DNA from 3 places in the Bradyrhizobium denitrificans genome. Region 2 is predicted to be linked to each of the others. Evidence: predicted binding sites of a transcription regulator. Region 2 holds the regulator's gene; each other region holds the start of a gene.
The links. Region 2 encodes LexA, which represses DNA repair genes until DNA is damaged. Its sites were predicted from a motif close to TGTTCNNNNTGTGTTCNG; they were not measured.
Positions count from the first base shown of each region.

Region 1 (6,115 bases), on a different contig from region 2:
GGTCACGGCCGAGGAACCGAGCGAGGAGGACGGCGCCGTCTTCGACGCCACCGGCATGGGCGGTGGTGGCGGGGGCGACGACCTGTTCGCGCAAGCCGTTGCCGTGGTCAAACGCGACCGCAAGGCCTCGACCAGCTACATTCAACGGCGGCTGCAGATCGGCTATAACAAGGCCGCTTCGCTGATGGAGCGGATGGAACAGGAAGGCATCGTCGGCCAGGCCAACCATGCCGGCAAGCGCGAGATCCTGGTGCCCGAGGAAGAAGGCGGGTTCTGACCGCCCGCTTTGGTCCCAGATCTGCCGTTTCCGTGTCGTATCTTCACGCAATTACGATCACGCTGCCCGACCGAACCAAGATAGAACGCGTAAAACTCAGGACGTCGTTTTGAAAAGCCCCTTGTTGAACCGCCTGTTTTCGCTTCCAGCGCCGCTGCACGGACGCCGTATTCCGGCTGGGATGGTCGCGGCCGTGGCGACCTGTGTCCTGACCCTTGCCGCCGGCCATGCGGCCGCCCAGACCACGCCGGCGCCCAAATCGGGCCCCAAGGGCGGCGCCCAGCTCAGCGCCTCCGACCAGCAGCGTGGCGGACAGGGCCCTGCGACCACCCAGACCACGCCGCCAAATCCGATCATTCCGGATCCCCGGCGCAACGTGCCGGCCAGCATCTTCACCTCGTTCGACGCCAATCAGAAGGCGATCGCGGGAAAGGTGAGCGCCTATCTGTCGTCATTGCAGACGCTGGTCGGCAACTTCGTCCAGGTCGGCCCGGACGGCAGCAAGACCAAGGGTGATTTCTACATCCAGAAGCCCGGCAAGGTGCGCTTCGAATATGATCCGCCGACGCCGATCGACATCATCGCCGACGGCTCATCGCTGGTCGTGCGCGACCGCAAGCTCGCGACCCAGGACGTCTACCCGCTGTCGCAGACGCCGCTGCGCTATCTGCTGTCCGACCGGATCGACCTGCTCAAGGACACCAATGTGATCGCGGTCGCCTCCGACGACCTCTATGTCACGATCACGATCGAGGAGAAGCAGGCGCTGATCGGCACCAGCCGGCTGATGCTGATGCTCGGCGCCAAGGACGGCCAGCTCAAACAGTGGACCGTGACCGATCCGCAGGGCTACGACACGACGATCGCCGTCTACAATCTCGATACGACCAAGAAGCTTGATCCGGCGATGTTCAAGATCGACTTCACGACCTATCCGAGCACGCCGCCGGGTTGATGCATCCGGCCGTCCGATCAGCCCGCCTCGAGCCCTCGGACCTTCCACTGCGCCTCTGACAGCACGAGTTTCTCGAAGCGCTTGCGCGCCTCCTCGAGATCGTCGGCCGGAATCGTGTCGCAGCCGGGACGCGCGCGCAGGATCATCGCCGTGGTCGGCCAGCTCAGTCGCGCCGCCTTGCAGGCCAGCACCAGATCGGTGACGCGGTCGTCCTCCATCAGCGCTTCGATCACCTGGATGGACACGACGCAGAGCAGCGCCAGCGCGGCGATGACCGCCGGAAAATCGCCGGTCACGCAGAACCGGTTGACGGCGGAATCGCTCAGCTTGCCGCTGCGATTGAGGGCGGCGACCTCGGTCTTGACCTGCTCATAGTCCCACATTGCGCGCATCGCAGCGCCGGCGGTCCTGGTCGGCGTAGCTTGCAAGGTGGCGCGCGTCGCGGGCGGCGCTGCCTTGATGAAGCGGGCGCGCGCGCCCTCGCTGGCCGCCGCGACGAAGGCGCGCGACAGCTTGGCTGGCAGGTCGGTGCGCAGCGCCAGCTTTTCGGCGAGGTCCTCGTCGCGCTCGGCGATCTTGAACAGGCTGCGATAGCCATCCTCGGACAGCCGCGCCGTGAGATTCTGCACCAGCGCCATGCGCACCGCCGGAAAGCCGCGGGCGATCAGCTGGTTCGTCAGGCTGTCGCCGATGCCCCTGCGGCTGGCGATCGCAACGAGATGCGCCGGGCTGGAGCTGCGAATGAACTCCGCAAGGTCACGTTCCGTGAGCACGGCTGCCTTGGCCAGCATCGGCCCGGCGACACGCAATTCCGGATGCACGGCGAGCAAACGCGCAGTGGCATAGGGCGCGCGCTCCACGCCGGCCAAGGCCATGCTGAGCTCGGCCAAGAGATCGGTGGCGACCTGCGGCATCAGGCGGGCGAACATCTGGTCATAGAGATCGAGCTGCTCGGCCGACGCCGGCCGCGGTCCGGCGAGAAACAGGGCCGTGGTCCGGCGCAGCATGTCCGTGGCGAGCTCGGACACCGTCCGCGCCTCACTCGGAGGCATCTTGACGGGAGCGGCCGAAGGCGCTGGAGGCATCGCACATCTCTCATTCCGGCGCCCGTCACACGGGGCGCGATCATCAGATGCGGAAGAATGCGAGCACCGGCCTAAAGCCGCGTTAAGCCAGTTCCGGGGAACTACGGAGGGCTCTCAGCGTCCTTAACAGCTTTCGACGCGCCCTGGATGACAATGTTCTTGCATTGTTCTTGCGAACCCTGCCCGCTTCAGATACCGTTGCGCGCGGGAGGGCATCATGGTCCAGCGCGTTTCCACCGTCGCTTTCGAGGGCATCGAGGCCCGCGCGGTCGACGTGCAGGTCCAGGTTGCCCCCGGCCTGCCGGCGTTTGCGATCGTCGGCTTGCCCGACAAGGCGGTGTCGGAGGCGCGCGAACGGGTGCGCTCGGCGCTGATCGCCTCAGGCCTGGCGCTGCCGGCGCGGCGCATCACCGTCAATCTGGCGCCGGCCGACGTGCCCAAGGAAGGCAGCCATTACGATCTGCCGATCGCGCTCGGCCTGATGGCGGCGATCGGCGCCATTCCGCCGGATGCACTCAATGGCTTCACCGTTCTCGGCGAGCTCGGCCTCGACGGCTCGATCGCGCCGGTGGCCGGCGTGCTCCCCGCCGCGATCGGCGCCAATGCACGCGAGGAGGGCCTGATCTGCCCGGCCGCCTGCGGCGCGGAGGCGGCCTGGGCGAGTCCGGACCTGCAGATTATCGCGGCGACGTCGCTGATCCAGATCGCCAATCATTTCAAGGGCACGCAGGTGCTGTCGCGGCCGCAGCCGAAGATCCAGGAGGCGGCCGCGAGCCTGCTCGATCTGCGCGACATCAAGGGCCAGGAGAGCGGCAAGCGCGCGCTCGAAATCGCCGCCGCCGGCGGCCATCATTTGCTGATGATCGGGTCTCCCGGCGCCGGCAAGTCGATGCTGGCGGCGCGGCTGCCCTCGATCCTGCCGCCGCTGTCGCCGGCCGAGCTGCTCGAAGTCTCGATGATCGCCTCCGTCGCCGGCGAGATCGAGGGCGGCGCGTTGACCAACCGGCGGCCGTTCCGCAGCCCGCATCATTCGGCCAGCATGGCGGCGCTCACGGGCGGCGGCCTGCGCGCCCGTCCAGGCGAGATCTCGCTGGCGCATCAGGGCGTGCTGTTTCTCGACGAGCTGCCGGAGTTCGATCCGCGCGTGCTGGATTCGCTGCGCCAGCCGCTGGAGAATGGCGAGGTCTCGATCTCGCGCGCCAACCACCGCGTCACCTACCCTGCCCGCTTCATGCTGGTGGCGGCGATGAATCCGTGCCGCTGCGGCAACGCCTTCGAGCCCGGTTATGCCTGCAAGCGCGGCCGCATCGACCGCTGCACGTCAGACTATCAGATGCGCATCTCCGGCCCGCTGATGGACCGCATCGATTTGCGGATCGAGGTGCCCGCGGTGACTGCCGCCGACCTGATCCTGCCGCCCTCGAAGGAAGGCTCCGCCGAGGTCGCCGCCCGCGTCGCCGCCGCGCGCGACCTGCAGCGCGCGCGCTACGCCAAGGCCGGCCTGCCGCATGTCCGGACCAATGCCGAGGCGCCGGCCGCAGTGCTCGACGACATCGCCAAGCTCGATGCGCCCGGCCAGAAACTGCTGCGCGAGGCTGCCGAAACGATGCGCCTGTCGGCGCGCGGCTATCACCGCGTGCTGCGGGTGGCGCGAACGCTGGCCGATCTCGATCACGCCGACACTATCGGCCGGCTGCATCTGGCGGAGGCGCTGTCGTACCGCGCGCTGGCGGAGGACAGCCGGCATGCGGCGTGAGCGCCATCCCGCCTCAACCTCCTGGTAACGATTTCTCTTTACGCTCCGGAAACCATAAGGCCCGCCTTGTCCGTGATCAGGCCTTCCGTGTCGGTGCGTGTCATGTTGCGTATCAAGCTCGTCGTTGCGGCTGCGTCACTGATCGCGGCCGCGCTCATGGTGCGATTCGAATTCGCGCCGGCGATGCCGCCCTGCATGGCGGAGGGAGCCGACAGCATCGCGCTCGATTCCCAGCCGTTTCACGCCGATTTTCATGGCGACTCGGCTGACGATCCCGCCCGTGTGACACTCCGCGACAATCCGCAGGCGGTCGATCTTGTCGTCGTCGATCATTCGCCCGTCCAAGCCGATCAAGGCTGCAGCGTGACCGCCGCGATCCAGGCGGTCGCGATCGCGGCCGAGGCGCCGGCCGACACACCGCGCATCGATCTCGCCAGAGAAGGTGCGACGGACGGCCGCACGGATGACCGCATTCATGGTCGCTCCAGCCATGACACGGCGCGACCGGCCGTCGCGTCGGTCATGGCCGCTCACCATCACGACGTTGCGCCGGCGAATGCGCTGCCGTGAGCCGGGCTAACGCCGGGTTCACCATCTCTGCACGGCCGACGATCCGTGCAGGATCGTTTCAAAGTCTCAGCAAGACCGACGCCGCATGGTGCGGGCCGGCCGTCATATTGGAATTGATGATTTCGGGAGTGAGCGAGATGATGGGAGCGAGTTTTCGCATCAGGCTGCGGCTGCGCCGGTTCACACGCCGCCATCACACGCTGTTTACGATCCTGCGTTCGGCAATGATCTTCATGGCCGGGTTCGGCGGCGCCTATGGCTTCATCAAGGCCAGCCTGTCCGAGACCTCCGGCTACAACCCGCACGCCTTCGCGATCGGCGCGAGCTTTCTGTTTGCGCTCGCCTGCGTCGGGCTCGCGACGCTCAGCATGCGGCTGCGCTTCATGCGCAAGAAAATGCACAAGCTCGCGCTTCACAACGAGGTGCTGACGGACCGCAATTGGGAGCTTCAGGAGGCCGAGCAGCGCGCCCGCAGCCTGTTCGAGCAACAAGGCGACCTGATCGTCATGCGCGAGAGCGACGGCACGATCATCTTCGTCAACGACGCCTATTGCCGGATGGCCGGCCTCGATCGCGAAAACCTGCTCGGCAGCCAGTTCAGCTTCGATCTCCTCGAGCAAGGCGACAGCGCGCTGGAGCCGAGCGGCACGCGCGTCCACGACCAGCGGATCGACAGCGCCATCGGGCCGCGCTGGATCGCTTGGCGCGAGGCGCTCGTGCGCTCCGATGCCGGACATCCGGCCGTGCAGCAATGTGTCGGCCGCGACGTCACCGACCGCACAGAGACCGAGCGGGCGCTGGCCGAGGCGCGCGACCAGGCTAATGCGGCGAACCGCGCCAAGTCGCGCTTCCTGGCGATGGCCAGCCACGAGATCCGCACACCGTTGAATGGCATCCTCGGCATGAGCGGGCTGCTGCTGGAGACGCAGCTCACACCGGAGCAGACCACCTATGCCAAGGCCGTCCGCAGCTCGGGTGAAGCGCTGATGTCGCTGATCAACGAGCTGCTCGATTATTCCAAAATCGAGGCCGGCAAGCTGGCCCTCGAGGCGCAGCCGTTCGCGCTGACCGCGCTGATCGAGGAGATCACCGAGCTCCTGGCACCGCGCGCGCAAGGTAAACAGCTGGAGATCGCGGCCTATCTCGACGAGCGGCTGCCGACCTGGGTGACCGGCGACGCCGCACGGCTGCGCCAGGTGCTGCTCAATCTCGCCGGCAACGCGATCAAGTTCACGAGCAAAGGCGGCGTGGCGCTGATTGCCGAGCCCGGCATCTGGCCGAACGAGATCAGCTTCCAGGTGCGCGACACCGGCATCGGCATCGCGGCGGACGCGCAGGAGCGAATTTTCCGCGAGTTCGAGCAGGCCGACGACAGCGTCGCGCGCAGCTTCGGCGGCACCGGTCTTGGGCTCGCGATCTCCGACCGCATCGTCAAGCGGATGGGCGGACGCATCGCGCTGCAGAGCCAGCCC
Region 1 covers NZ_JABFDP010000025.1:120,290-126,404, forward strand. Annotated here, with positions in the region: gene HL671_RS27035 (DNA translocase FtsK) at 1-277, shown strand, start outside; gene HL671_RS27040 (outer membrane lipoprotein carrier protein LolA) at 459-1,232, shown strand; gene HL671_RS27045 (DUF2336 domain-containing protein) at 1,250-2,317, opposite strand; gene HL671_RS27050 (YifB family Mg chelatase-like AAA ATPase) at 2,535-4,073, shown strand; gene HL671_RS27055 (hypothetical protein) at 4,176-4,643, shown strand; gene HL671_RS27060 (PAS domain-containing hybrid sensor histidine kinase/response regulator) at 4,784-6,115, shown strand, end outside.
Region 1: the regulator LexA is predicted to act here: its motif matches at 2,472-2,489, upstream of HL671_RS27050 (YifB family Mg chelatase-like AAA ATPase).

Region 2 (6,115 bases):
GCCGCGTCGGTGCGATCCGAAGAATGGGCTTGGCGAATCCAGACTCGGCGAATCCAGACGCGCCGAACGAGGGTGGATTTGCCAAGAAAACGCGAGCGGGTGCCGAGCGGTACGATCAGGTGATGCTGATACGGCGAATCGTCGGGCTTTCTGTCGCCGGAAGCTCCTCCGCAACATCCGGGCGTCGATCGGCTGATGGCTTGGTGACCGGCAGCTGCAGCACGGTTACGCGCTGGCCCTCGCACAGCTGGGTGACAAGCACATGGCGCCCGTCGGCGAACTCAACGGCGTCGTGATGGCGATCGGGGACGTGCTTCTCGATGGTGTTGAACTTGGCCACGCGCTCGCGGATCGTGCGGGTCCACAGCCAGCGGCTATCGTAGCGGACGTCCTCGGCGAACGCGAGCTCGGTGCCGGGGAGCATGCAGACCGCGACGTTGGGCTCGCTTTCCAAGGCGAAGCCACGGGTCGCGGTGCCGCGGAACGTCGTCGAAATCAGCGTCTCGCCGACCTTGGCGGGACGGGAGGCAACGGCATGGAGGCTGTAGTCACACATCGGATCGCTCCTCGTTCAGAGATAGCCGACCCACGCTCCCCCCGGACAGGCGCAGGCCTCTATCAGAGTGGACATCAAGGAGGATGTTAGCGCGCGCTTCGCGGCATTTCTGCGCTGATCTGCACGGCCTCTGCCTGCGCGCGATCACAAGCGTTTGAGCACGCGTTCGAGTCTGCCGCGTTGCACATCCGTTGCACATCATGAGGTGCATTGGCAGAGGGCGTGATTGCTCGCCGCCAGCGGCCGCTGTCGCGCGACGCACCGCTTCCTGAGGTGGCCGCCGCATCGTCCCGACGGCGGAGCTCACTCACGCCCCCGGTCAGTGTTGAGGTCCGCTGATCGTGACGACCGCCGAGCTTGTCGGCGTCAGTATCCGCGCAGCATGTCCGCGATCAGTATTTGCGATAGAGGCCAACCAGCTTGCCCTGGATCTTCACCCGGTTGGGCGGCAGGATGCGCACCTCGTAAGCGGTGTTGGCGGGCTCCAGCGCGATCGAGGCGCCGCGGCGCCGGAAGCGCTTCAATGTCGCTTCCTCATCGTCGATCAGCGCCACCACGATGTCGCCGGTGTCGGCGGTCTCGTTGCGCTGGATCAGCGCCATGTCGCCGTCGAGAATACCGGCATCGACCATCGAATCGCCGCGCACTTCGAGGGCGTAATGATCGCCATTGCCGAGCATGTCAGCCGGAACGCTGATTGTATGGCTGCGGGTCTGCAGCGCCTCGATCGGGGTACCGGCGGCAATCCGGCCCATGACCGGCACCGCGACGGGCCGTTCGCCGTCGTCGAGCGCCGGCGTGGAGGTTCTCACCTTGCCGAGATTCCCCTCGATGACCGACGGCGTGAAACCGCGGCGATTGCTGGCCGCCTGCGACAGCTCCGGAAGCTTGATCACCTCGATCGCGCGGGCGCGATTGGGCAACCGACGGATGAAGCCACGCTCCTCCAGCGCCGTGATCAGGCGATGGATGCCGGACTTCGAGCGCAGGTCGAGCGCATCTTTCATCTCGTCGAAGGACGGCGGCACACCGGCTTCCTTGAGCCGTTCATTGATGAACCGCAGAAGTTCGTACTGTTTGCGCGTCAGCATCTCGACCTGGTCCCCAGTTGGTGTCGTCCGAGTCCCGTGCCGTGCTCCGACGACCAGCGTTCGAGAGCGAAGGGGAATCGGACGATCGCGTTCGCCCGCAACATACTAAAAACAAATCATGAACGGACACTATATGTTCGATGTGTGTTCCGCAATCCCAAAAATATGGTGAACGGACCGGGATTTGCCGGGGAAATCGGCTCAGAGCGGAAGGCGCAGGATCTCGCATGGGCTGCCGGCCGATGCCTTCGGCGCGAACGCCGGGCGGATCACCAGCGCCTGCGACAGCGCGAGATTCCCGAGCAGCGAGGAATCCTGCTGCGTCACGGGGGTTGCGATCAGCGTGCCGTCGGCGCGCTTGTCGAGCTGTGCCCGCAGATAGTCCTCACGCGAATCGTTGGCGCCGAGGTCGCGGCCGAGCAGGGCGGTCTCGCGCGGCAGCTGCGGCTCCCGGCCGAGCAGGCTGCGAATCAGCGGCACCAGAAACAGGATCGCGCAGACATAGGACGACACCGGATTACCCGGCAGACCGATGACGCGCATGCCGGCGAGGCGGCCATGCATCATCGGCTTGCCCGGGCGCATCGCGATCTTCCAGAACGCCATCTCGACGCCCTCGGCCTCGAGCGCCTGCTTGACCAGGTCATGATCGCCAACCGACGCGCCGCCGGTGGTGACGAGAATGTCGGCCGCGGCCTCGCGCGCGCGGCGAATGCCGGCGACGGTCGCTTCGAGCGTATCGGCGGCAATGCCGAGATCGATGGCTTCGGCGCCTTCGCTGCGCACCAGCGCGCGCAGCGCGTAGCCGTTGGAATAGACGATCTGGCCGGGCCCGGGCGTGGATCCCGGCATCACCAGCTCGTCGCCGGTCGCGAGCAGCGCCACCTTCGGCCGGCGCCGTACCGGCAGCGCCGGATGGTTCATGCTGGCGGCGAGCGACAGATCGCGGTCGCTGAGACGGCGTCCGGCCTGCAGCAGCACCATGCCCTGGTGGAAGTCCACGCCGGCGGGCCGGATGTGCCGGCCCTTGATCGCCGGCTCCGTGATCACGACGTGGCCATCCTCGGCGATCGTGTCCTCCTGGATCACGACCGCATCGGCGCCCTCCGGCACCACGCCGCCGGTGAAGATTCGGGCGGTCTCGCCGGGCCCCACGACGCGGTCGAACGGCCGTCCCGCCGCGACCTCGCCGATGACTTTCAATCGTGCCTTGGGCTTGTCGGCGTCGGCTGCGCGCAGAGCATAGCCGTCCATCGCCGACATCGCTTCGGGCGGCTGGGTCCGCAGCGCCGCGAGGTCGCGGGCGAGCACCCGGTGAAACGCGGCGTCCAACCCCACCTTTTCCTCGGCCAGGGGCTCGGCGCCGGCGAGCACTGCAGACAACGCATCGGACACCGGCATCAGGGCCATGGAAGTTCCTTCGGACGGAGACGGGAGGACGACTCGAAAGTCTCGCCTTCTAACCGAACGCACACGGCCCGGCCAAGGTCTAAGCCGCACGCCAAGTTCGCATCAGTCCGCGGGGCCTGCCTCGGCAGCGATCTCACAAGCCCGCGAGAAAGTCCGTGATCAGGCGGGTGACCTCCTGCGGCCGCTCCAGGCTCGGCAGATGCGCCGCTTCGGCGATCGCGCAGCCCGAGCCGTTCGGCAATGTGGCCGCGATCAGGCGGCTTCGCTCCTGGATGTGAGGAAAGTCGGACCCGCCCCAGATGATGCGTGACGGCGCGGTGATCTCGGCGAGGCGCGGGAAGGCGGGTGCCGTGTCGAGGTTGGCGCCGACCGCCGGCGCGCGCAGTGCCGCCAGGTTCTTCTGCAGAAAGCTCGCGCGCAGCTCGCCGGTGATGCGGCCTTCCCGCTGCAGCGGTCCATCAAGCCAGAGGTGGACCTTGATCGCGCTGACCCGGTCCCAGTCGCGCGCAGCCTCGGCCGCGGCGAGCCGGGTGAGCAGCGGTTCGATCGGCGGTGGATAGACCGGCTCCGGCGCTCCGCTGACCGACGGCGCGATCAGCACCAGCGCGCGGAGGCGCGACGGATGCAGAAGCGCGAAATCGAGCGCGATGCGGCCGCCTTGCGAGCACGCGACGAGCGTCGCCGGCCGGCCCGGCGCCAACGCATCGATGACGGCGAGGAGGTCAGCGATCGGCGAATGATCTTCCGTCTCCGTCCGCGTCTCGCCGAAGCCGCGCCGGTCATAGGCAATCGCCAGATGCGTTGCCGCGACAGCATCGAGCTGCGCCCGCCACATCGTGCGGTCGAACACGGCGGCATGCAGGAACACCACGGGGGCGCCGTGACCCGCGAGCTCGGCGGCAAGCTGCGCGCGGCCCGAATGGATCCAGATGGTGCTCGACGTCATGCTTGTTTCTCTTGCCAAACCATTCGGGGAGATTTTTTCCGCTTCGCCGCGGCTCGACGCGCCGCCGCCAATGCCGCACGGCTCCAGCTGATGAATTCGTCGGGCTCATCGAAGAGCCGGTCGGGAATGCGCCAGAAGGCGAGGTCGATCGCGACGTCCTTCTTGCGATAGTTCAGCGGCGGATGCGATTGTGCTTCAGCGAACATGGCACGATTGTCATCGTCGACCCGCAGATACAGCGTGTTGTCAGCGACCATGCCGAGCATCGCGCCGTCATGGAAGATACCCGTCTTGCCGAACATGCGCCTGAGCGTGATGGAGCCGAGCGGCGCGAATTGCTCGCGCAGGAATTCGACATAGTCCGGCGTCGCAACCATGCGGGAGCCTCTGCCCTGATCGGCGGGATGCTTGTGCGTACGCCATCATACCACATGCCGGATCCAGACATTCGGCTCGACATAGACGGCGTAATCATGCGCGACTGACGCGGTTACGGGCACCAGCGCGTTGGGCAGCTCGACCTCGCCGGAGCGGTCGAACGTCACGCCGGTCCATTGCGTCCACTCGGCGAGGGTGCCGACGATGGTCATCGAGCATGGCGCGATCTTGATGATCTCGCCGCCGATGGCGAGGTGCGTGCGCAGCCAGGAATCCGCGAGCAGACCATCGGGGCGGCGCTGCTGCAGATAGTCCCGCATCGGCATCCGCGGCAGCTGATGTTTCTGGTTCGGTCGCACCGGCGCGTACAATTCGGCGAAACCTTTCGCGCGTGCGCAGTCCTTGAGCGCCGCGAGCATCGCGCGCGAGCTGCCGGGTACGCGTGCCTTCGGCAGCAGCGCGATCTCCAGCGCGCTCATCGTTGTCGGTCGCCGCTCCAGCATGCGGTCCTCGTGACCCCAGCGGATCACCTCGTCCCAGCCCGTATCGGGGAGCTCGCTGCGGCCCTCAGCACCGAACGCGAAGGGAACGGCAAAGGCGCGCCCGACCACCTCGTCGCCAGCAAGCGCGGCAAAGGCGCAGTCGGCATAATGCGCGAACGCGGCCTCGCTGTAGTACAGCATCGCCGTCCGATCCTGCCGCATGAAGTCGGGCCAGACGCCGTCGAGTTCGGGCGAGAACACGCGGGGAATCAGGTCGGGCCGATCGCCGAGGGAGATGATCTCAAGATCCATTCGCGCTCCAGGAGGCCGCGTTGGTGAGGCTGTCGCGAGCTTAGGCGGTTCGGGCCTGGGTGGCCAGCGATCGCGCGGATGTCGGCCGGACCTGTGGTGACTGCCGCCGGTTTCCTCTTTGCAGGCGGAGCGGCTGCGGGCCGATCGGCGCGCGGGGATCTGGTCAGACATGAGGGGCCGACGCGATCAGATCCCCAACGCCTGCAGGGCCGCGGCGATGTCCTCCGTCGAGCGCACCAGCACCGCCTGCAGCCCGCTGGCACGGGCGCCCTCGATGTTCTCAGCGAGATCGTCGAAGAACAGGATGCGCTCGGCCCGGATTCCAATCGCCTGCACCACGTGCTGATAGGCCGCGGCGTCCGGCTTGCGCAGGCCGATCGACGACGACAGAAAGATCTCGCGGAAATGACCGAGCAGATCGGCGTAGCGCGATGAGAAGTGCTCGATATGCGGCTGGTTGGTGTTGGAGAAGGCGTAGAGCGGCAATCTGTCTGCCGCGCGGACGAGCAGGGGACCGATGCCGGGCATCGGGCCGACAAAGATCGCGTTCCAGCCCTCGAGAAATTGATCGTCGGTGATGTCGATGCCGAGCTGCCGGCGCAGATTGGCGAAGAAGGCAGCATCGGAGACGGTGCCGCGCTCATGCCCGTGATAGATCTCGTCGCGCACAAAGCGCGCGGCGAGATCCTCCGGCGCGCGGCCAGCATGGCTGGCCCAGCGCGACACGACCTGCACGAAATCGATGTCGATCACGACCCGGCCGAGATCGAACAGCAGCGCGTCGACCGCGCCGGGGCGAAGATCGGAGGAGAGCATGTGACGAGATGGCGTTCCCTGGCGGTAGACCGCGACAGCCTCTCAATAGCGGTATGGCGCGATGTCGACCAGAGGAAACGCGCTGAACACGCTCGGCGGATGGGTTGCGGTCGCCGGATGAAGG
Region 2 covers NZ_JABFDP010000008.1:139,296-145,410, reverse strand. Annotated here, with positions in the region: gene HL671_RS10645 (hypothetical protein) at 116-556, opposite strand; gene lexA (transcriptional repressor LexA) at 949-1,647, opposite strand; gene HL671_RS10635 (molybdopterin molybdotransferase MoeA) at 1,849-3,057, opposite strand; gene HL671_RS10630 (alpha/beta fold hydrolase) at 3,191-4,003, opposite strand; gene HL671_RS10625 (TfoX/Sxy family protein) at 4,000-4,380, opposite strand; gene HL671_RS10620 (hypothetical protein) at 4,426-5,085, opposite strand; gene HL671_RS10615 (HAD family hydrolase) at 5,362-5,991, opposite strand; gene HL671_RS10610 (alpha-hydroxy acid oxidase) at 6,034-6,115, opposite strand, start outside.

Region 3 (6,115 bases), 120 kb from region 2:
GCGATCGCGCCCTTGCGGAGGGTGAGGTCCTTGTCGGGGATGACGAGATCGGCATCGACATGCTGCTCGACGCCGAGGCCGCCGCATTCCGGGCAGGCGCCATAGGGGTTGTTGAACGAGAACAGCCGCGGCTCGATCTCGGGAATCGTGAAGCCGGAGACCGGGCAGGCGAATTTCTCTGAGAACAGGATGCGCTCGGGGCCGCTCTTGTCGTGGATCTTTGCGACCTTCTTCTTCTCGTCATGGCCGGGCTTGACCCGGCCATCCATCTCTTTTGCGGAGGATGGATCACCGGGTCTCGCGCCTTCGGCGCGGCCCGGTGATGACGACGGAGGGGCGTCGGCGAATTCGATGACGGCGAGGCCCTCCGCGAGCTTCAGCGCGGTCTCAAAGCTTTCCGCGAGGCGCTGGCCGATGTCGGGGCGCACGACAATGCGGTCGACGACGACGTCGATGTCGTGCGGAAACTTCTTGTCGAGCGTAGGCGCCTCGGCGAGCTCGTGGAAGGTGCCGTCGATCTTGACGCGCTGAAAGCCCTTCTTGAGGTACTCGGCGAGCTCCTTCTTGTACTCCCCCTTGCGCCCGCGGACGACCGGCGCCAGCAGATACAGGCGGGTGCCCTCGGGCAGCGCCAGCACGCGGTCGACCATTTGCGACACGGTCTGGCTTTCGATCGGCAGGCCGGTGGCCGGCGAATAGGGCACGCCGACGCGTGCCCACAACAGGCGCATGTAGTCGTAGATCTCGGTGACGGTGCCGACCGTGGAGCGCGGATTCTTCGACGTCGTCTTCTGCTCGATCGAGATCGCCGGCGACAGGCCGTCGATCTGGTCGACGTCCGGCTTCTGCATCATCTCCAGGAACTGGCGCGCATAGGCCGACAGCGATTCGACGTAGCGGCGCTGGCCCTCGGCATAGATCGTGTCGAAGGCGAGCGAGGATTTGCCGGAGCCGGACAGGCCGGTGAACACGACAAGCTTGTCGCGGGGGATCTCGACGTCGATGTTCTTGAGATTATGCTCGCGGGCGCCGCGGATGGTGATCGCCCGCAGGCTCGACGAGTTGGCTTGCGCGCGCTGCTTGGCCTTGAGCACTTCATCCATGACGATCGTCCCACGGCGCGAGGTCGCGCCATCGTTGCAGGCGCGTTTCGCCGGGAACCGGCCATCGGACGCCAGAGGGAAAAGGTATGGTCGGAACGTAGGAAGAACGGAGCTGGATTTCCAGTGCCGTCAGCGAATCATCAACAATGCGCTGGCGGAATGGCAGCGATTGGCAGGAGCGGAGGCACGCGGGGGCGATTCTGGGCCCGAACCGTCAATAAAAAAGCCTCCGCTCTGGCAGAGCGGAGGCTGTGTGCGTTGGCCCGAAGGGCGACGTTCTTAGAAGTGATAGTTCACGCCGACCTGGAAGGTGTGCAGGTTGAGCGTGCCGAGCGGAACAGCGCCACCGAAATAGGTGCTGCTCTCGAGGCTCTTGTAGAGGTACTCGCCCTTCAGCGACCACTTCGGAGCGAACATCCACTCGACGCCAGCGCCGGCGGCCCAGCCGCTCAGGAACTTGGTCTCGGAACCGGCCACGCCACCCACGGTGGCGGACAGCTTGTTGTTGCCCCAGGCGTAACCACCGGTGCCGTACAGCAGCACGGTGTCGAAGGCGTAGCCGATGCGGCCGCGGACGGTGCCGGTCGATTCGATGCGGTCGGTCAGGCCGAAGACACCCGGGATGCCCACGGTGGCGTTGATGTCAGCCCAGGCTGCGTCGGCTTCCAGACCGAACACCAGCGGTCCCTGCTGCCAGTTGTAACCGACAGTGCCGCCTGCGAAACCGCCCTTCAACGCTGCGGTGCTGGCGTCTTCATTGGCATAACCGCCAAAGGCACCGATGTAGAAACCGGTCCAGGTCTGCACCGGCGCGAGGACGGGGGCCTTGGTGTAGGTCGGGCGCGCGGCGAGATCTGCGGCGGCGGCGGGAGCGGCCAGGGCGGCCAGGGCCACGGTCGCGAGCAGGATCTTCTTCATTATTGTCTCCAGTTTCTTCGACGAAGTCCGTATCGCACCGACAATTGCACGCACGAAACAGACTCACTCGTTCAAGTTGACCTCCATCCTATAGCCGGGTTCCTCGCAGATTACCGTCACCCTGAAGCCACAGTCGCGGCGAAACCGCGTTCCCCTGGCGGGGTTCCCAAAAGCTTATGTGGCTCAACTGCTTGGTTCCGGGTGTGGCATCCGGCCCAGGTGGCATCGGCGCAACAAAAAGGCCGGCTCCGAGCCGGCCTTGGGAACCCTCCAGGGAGGATGACGGTCAGTATTTGGCGATGACCGGCCCACCAAAATGGTAGTTCAGACCCGCCTTGACGGTGTGAACGCTGTCCTTCCACTCGGAGCGTCCGGGAACCCCGACATACTGCAGCGTGCTCTTGCCAAAATCGAGATAGTTGTATTCGAGCTTGGCCGACCAGTTCGGCGCGAACATGTATTCCGCACCGGCGCCGACCGTGTAGCCCCAACGGGTGGTGTTCTGACCGAAGAAGACACCGGCAGCACGGTCGTAACGATGCTGCAATTCGCCCACGGCCGCACCACCGCTGACGAAGAACAGGGCGGGGCCGACCGCGTAGCCCAGACGGCCCTTGATGTCGCCGAAGCTGGTGAGCTTGGTGAAATAGGTGTCGCCGACGCCGGCATTGATGACGGCAGAACGGCCGTTGATATCGGACCAGTGATAGTCGCCTTCCAGGCCGACCACCAAATTGTCGAACTGCCAATTGTAGCCGATCACGCCGCCGACGAAGCCGCCATTGGTGTTGTAGTTCTGGGTGCCCAGGAAGCCCGGCGCATTGAAGCGGCCGATAAAGGTTTCCTTGCTGGTGCCCCAGCCGCCGCCGCCCTGAATACCCGCATAGATGCCCGACCAGCTCAGGATCGGCACAACCACAGGCGGCGCCTTGGTGTAGGGCCGGGCTGCGAGATCCGCCGCCGATGCGGGCATGGCGGCTGCGATGCCGACGAGGGCCGTCGTGATCACAAGCAACTTCTTCATCAAATGCTCCCCCAAGGAGTTGGAATGACAGGCGATGAAGCCGTCATACACGGGGCATCCCGAACAGGCTGTAACGGATCCGCCACAACCGTGAAAAAGCGTTATAAATCAAATATTTAACACAAAAGAGCCGTCTCGATGCCGGGCTAAGGACACGAAAAAGGCCGGCGCGGGCGCCGGCCTTTGTGATCAGCCTTGGAGCGTGGATTGGGCGCTCAATAGCGCGCCGCCGCCGGGCCGCCGAATCGGTAGTTGACCCTGACGGTCGCCATGTCGATGTCCTGCTTGATGGTGTCGACGCGGGCGTTGACGATGGCGGTGGCCGGGAAGGTGATGTCGCGCGATCCCATGAACAGGTGATCGTACTCGACCGCCACCGACCAGTTCGGTGCGAAGCCGAACTCGACGCCGGTGCCGACGGTGCCGCCCCAGCGCGTCTCGCTTGCTGAATCCAGCAGGGTGCCCACGGCCACGGGCGCTGCCGCATTGGCCGTCCCGGTGTATTTGTTATGCGCGACCGCGGCGCCGCCCTTGACGTACCAGAGCACGTTGCCCCAGGCATAGCCGATCTGGCCGGTGAACAGCCCGATCGCGTCGGTCTTGGTGTTGTTGGTGATGCCCGCCGCGAATGCCGCCGAGCTGGCATTCGAGGATTTCAGGTCTGTCCAGTTGCCCTGGGCCTCGAGGCCGAACACCCAGCTTGCGGCCTGCCAGCGATAGCCGATCTGGCCGCCGATGAGGCCGCTGGTGGCGTTGTGGCATCCTTCGGATTGTGTCGGCACGACCGGCACACCGTTGACCCGGTTCAGCGTCCAGCAATTGCGGCTCCAGTCCGCACCGCCATTGGCGCCGAGGTAGAAGCCGGCCCAGCTCGGCAGCGGCGTGACATAGGCCGGCGGCGGTGCCTTGCCATACGGACGCGCGGCGAAATCGGCGGCCGAGGCGGGCGCCAAGCCCAGCGCAGCGACGCCGGCGGTGACAAACAGAGTGCTTTTCATGGCAGTCTCCCCAATCCCAGTTTCATCGCGTCGGATCCCTCCGATCCGAGCCCACTCGCGTGGTCCGAGGCTGGTTGTAGGAAACACTGGTTGCCAAAGCGGTGATGGCCCGCCCGCAGGCGGGCGGATGTGCTGGTCGTGCTTAAGGGCTGGTAAATATACGGGGTACCGCGAAGGACAGCGCCACCGGGCAGATCGTCAGCCCCGCTGAACTCGGGCCGCAGCGCGAACCTGTTCAGTGCTTGGAGACGACGGGGCCGCCCCAGCGATAGTTGACCCGGACGGTGGCCATGTCGACATCCTGGCCGACGGCGTCGGTTCGCGTGGCAGCGCCTCCGGGCACACCTGAGAAGGTCAGGGTCCGGTTGCCCATGAAGAGATGCTCGTACTCGGCTGCGATCGACCAGTTATTGGCGAAGCCGACCTCGACGCCGGTGCCGACGGCAGCCCCCCAGCGGGTCGCGCTGGCTTGATCGAACGGCGTCCCGGTCGCGGTCGCTAGCCCGCTATACTTCTCGCCAGTGACGGCGGCGCCGCCTTTGACGTACCAGAGCACGTTGTTCCAGGCGTAGCCGATCTGGCCGGTCAACAGGCCGACACCGTTGATCTTGGTCTGGTTGGTCACGCCGGGCGCCAACTGGCTCGCGTTGCGGCCCTTCAGATTCGCCCAATTGCCCTGACCTTCGACGCCGAACACCCAGCCGCCGGTCTGCCAGCGATAGCCGACCTGGCCGCCGGCCAGCGCGCCGGTCGCGTCATGGCAGCCCTCGGCATTGGTGGCCGCGACGCCGGCAATGGTGACCTGGTTGGTCCAGCAGGTCCGTGCCGATCCGCCGCCGGCATTGAGGCCCAGATAGAAGCCGCTCCAATCATAGATCGTCGCGATCATCGCAGGCGCTTTGGTGAAGGTGCGCGCGGGCAAATCGGCAGCGATGGCAGGCGCAATCCCCAGCGCCAGCGAAGTTGTCGCCCCCAGCAACAGACTTCTCATCGCAGTCCCCAAACCTCGTCCGACGCCCGCACGCACGCTCTCACCAACGCCCACCCGCCAAACCTTGATAGCTGCTCTGATCGGAAAAAGCCGTCACCCAAATGACACAACGGCCCAGCAAGTGCTGGTTATGGCACACAAAAAAAGGCCGGCGCATGGCCGGCCTTTGGTCGTATTCAATTCGAGCGTGTGATCAGTAGCGCGACACGCCCGGACCACCGAAGTGGTAGGAGATGCCCGCCTTGACGGTGTGAACCGTATCGCTCCACTCGGAGCGGTTGGATGCCACCAGTGGGTTGTTGTACTGGAGCGTGCTCTTGCCAAAGTCGAGATAGTTGTACTCGACCTTCGCCGACCAGTTCGGGGCGAACATGTATTCGGCGCCGGCACCGATCGTCCAGCCCCAGCGCCAGTCGTTCTGGATGGTGCTGAAGGCTGGATTGTCGTAGCGGTGCTGCAGGTCGCCGACGGCGGCACCGCCGCTGACGAAGAAGAGCGCCGGACCCGCAGCCCAGCCGAGCCGGCCCTTGATGTCGCCGAAGCCACGCAGCTTGGTGAAGTAGCTGTCGCCGAGGCCCGCGGTGATGACACCCGAGCGGCCGTTGATGTCGGCCCAGTGGTAGTCGCCCTCGAGGCCGAACACGATGTTGTCGACCTGCCAATTGTAGCCGATCACGCCGCCGGCGAAGCCGCCATTGATGTCGTAGCGCTGCGTGCCGGCAAAGCCGAATCCGTTCGGCGCGTTGAAGAAGGTCTCATCGCTGCGGCCCCAGCCGCCGCCGCCCTGCAGACCGATGTAGAAGCCGGTCCAGGTCGGAAGCGGTGCGGGCGCCACCATCGGCGCCTTGGTGTAGGGGCGGGCGGCAAGATCGGCGGCTCCCGCGGGCGCCAGGGCGCCCAAAACCATCAAGCTGACGGCTCCAAGAAAAACTCTCTTCATCCCAAGTCTCATCCCAACTCTCCCGGGTTTGGCGCCTCCAATTGGTCCCCGGAGGCGCGCTTCTGTGAATTGGTGCGACCGCGCTTGCGGCCTCAATCCATCCGCAAATATACGCGATTCAACCCTGGATACCGTCTCCCA
Region 3 covers NZ_JABFDP010000008.1:24,009-30,123, reverse strand. Annotated here, with positions in the region: gene uvrA (excinuclease ABC subunit UvrA) at 1-1,103, opposite strand, end outside; gene HL671_RS10085 (outer membrane protein) at 1,383-2,021, opposite strand; gene HL671_RS10080 (outer membrane protein) at 2,308-3,045, opposite strand; gene HL671_RS10075 (outer membrane protein) at 3,261-4,043, opposite strand; gene HL671_RS10070 (outer membrane protein) at 4,279-5,034, opposite strand; gene HL671_RS10065 (outer membrane protein) at 5,228-5,974, opposite strand.
Region 3: the regulator LexA is predicted to act here: its motif matches at 1,195-1,212, upstream of uvrA (excinuclease ABC subunit UvrA).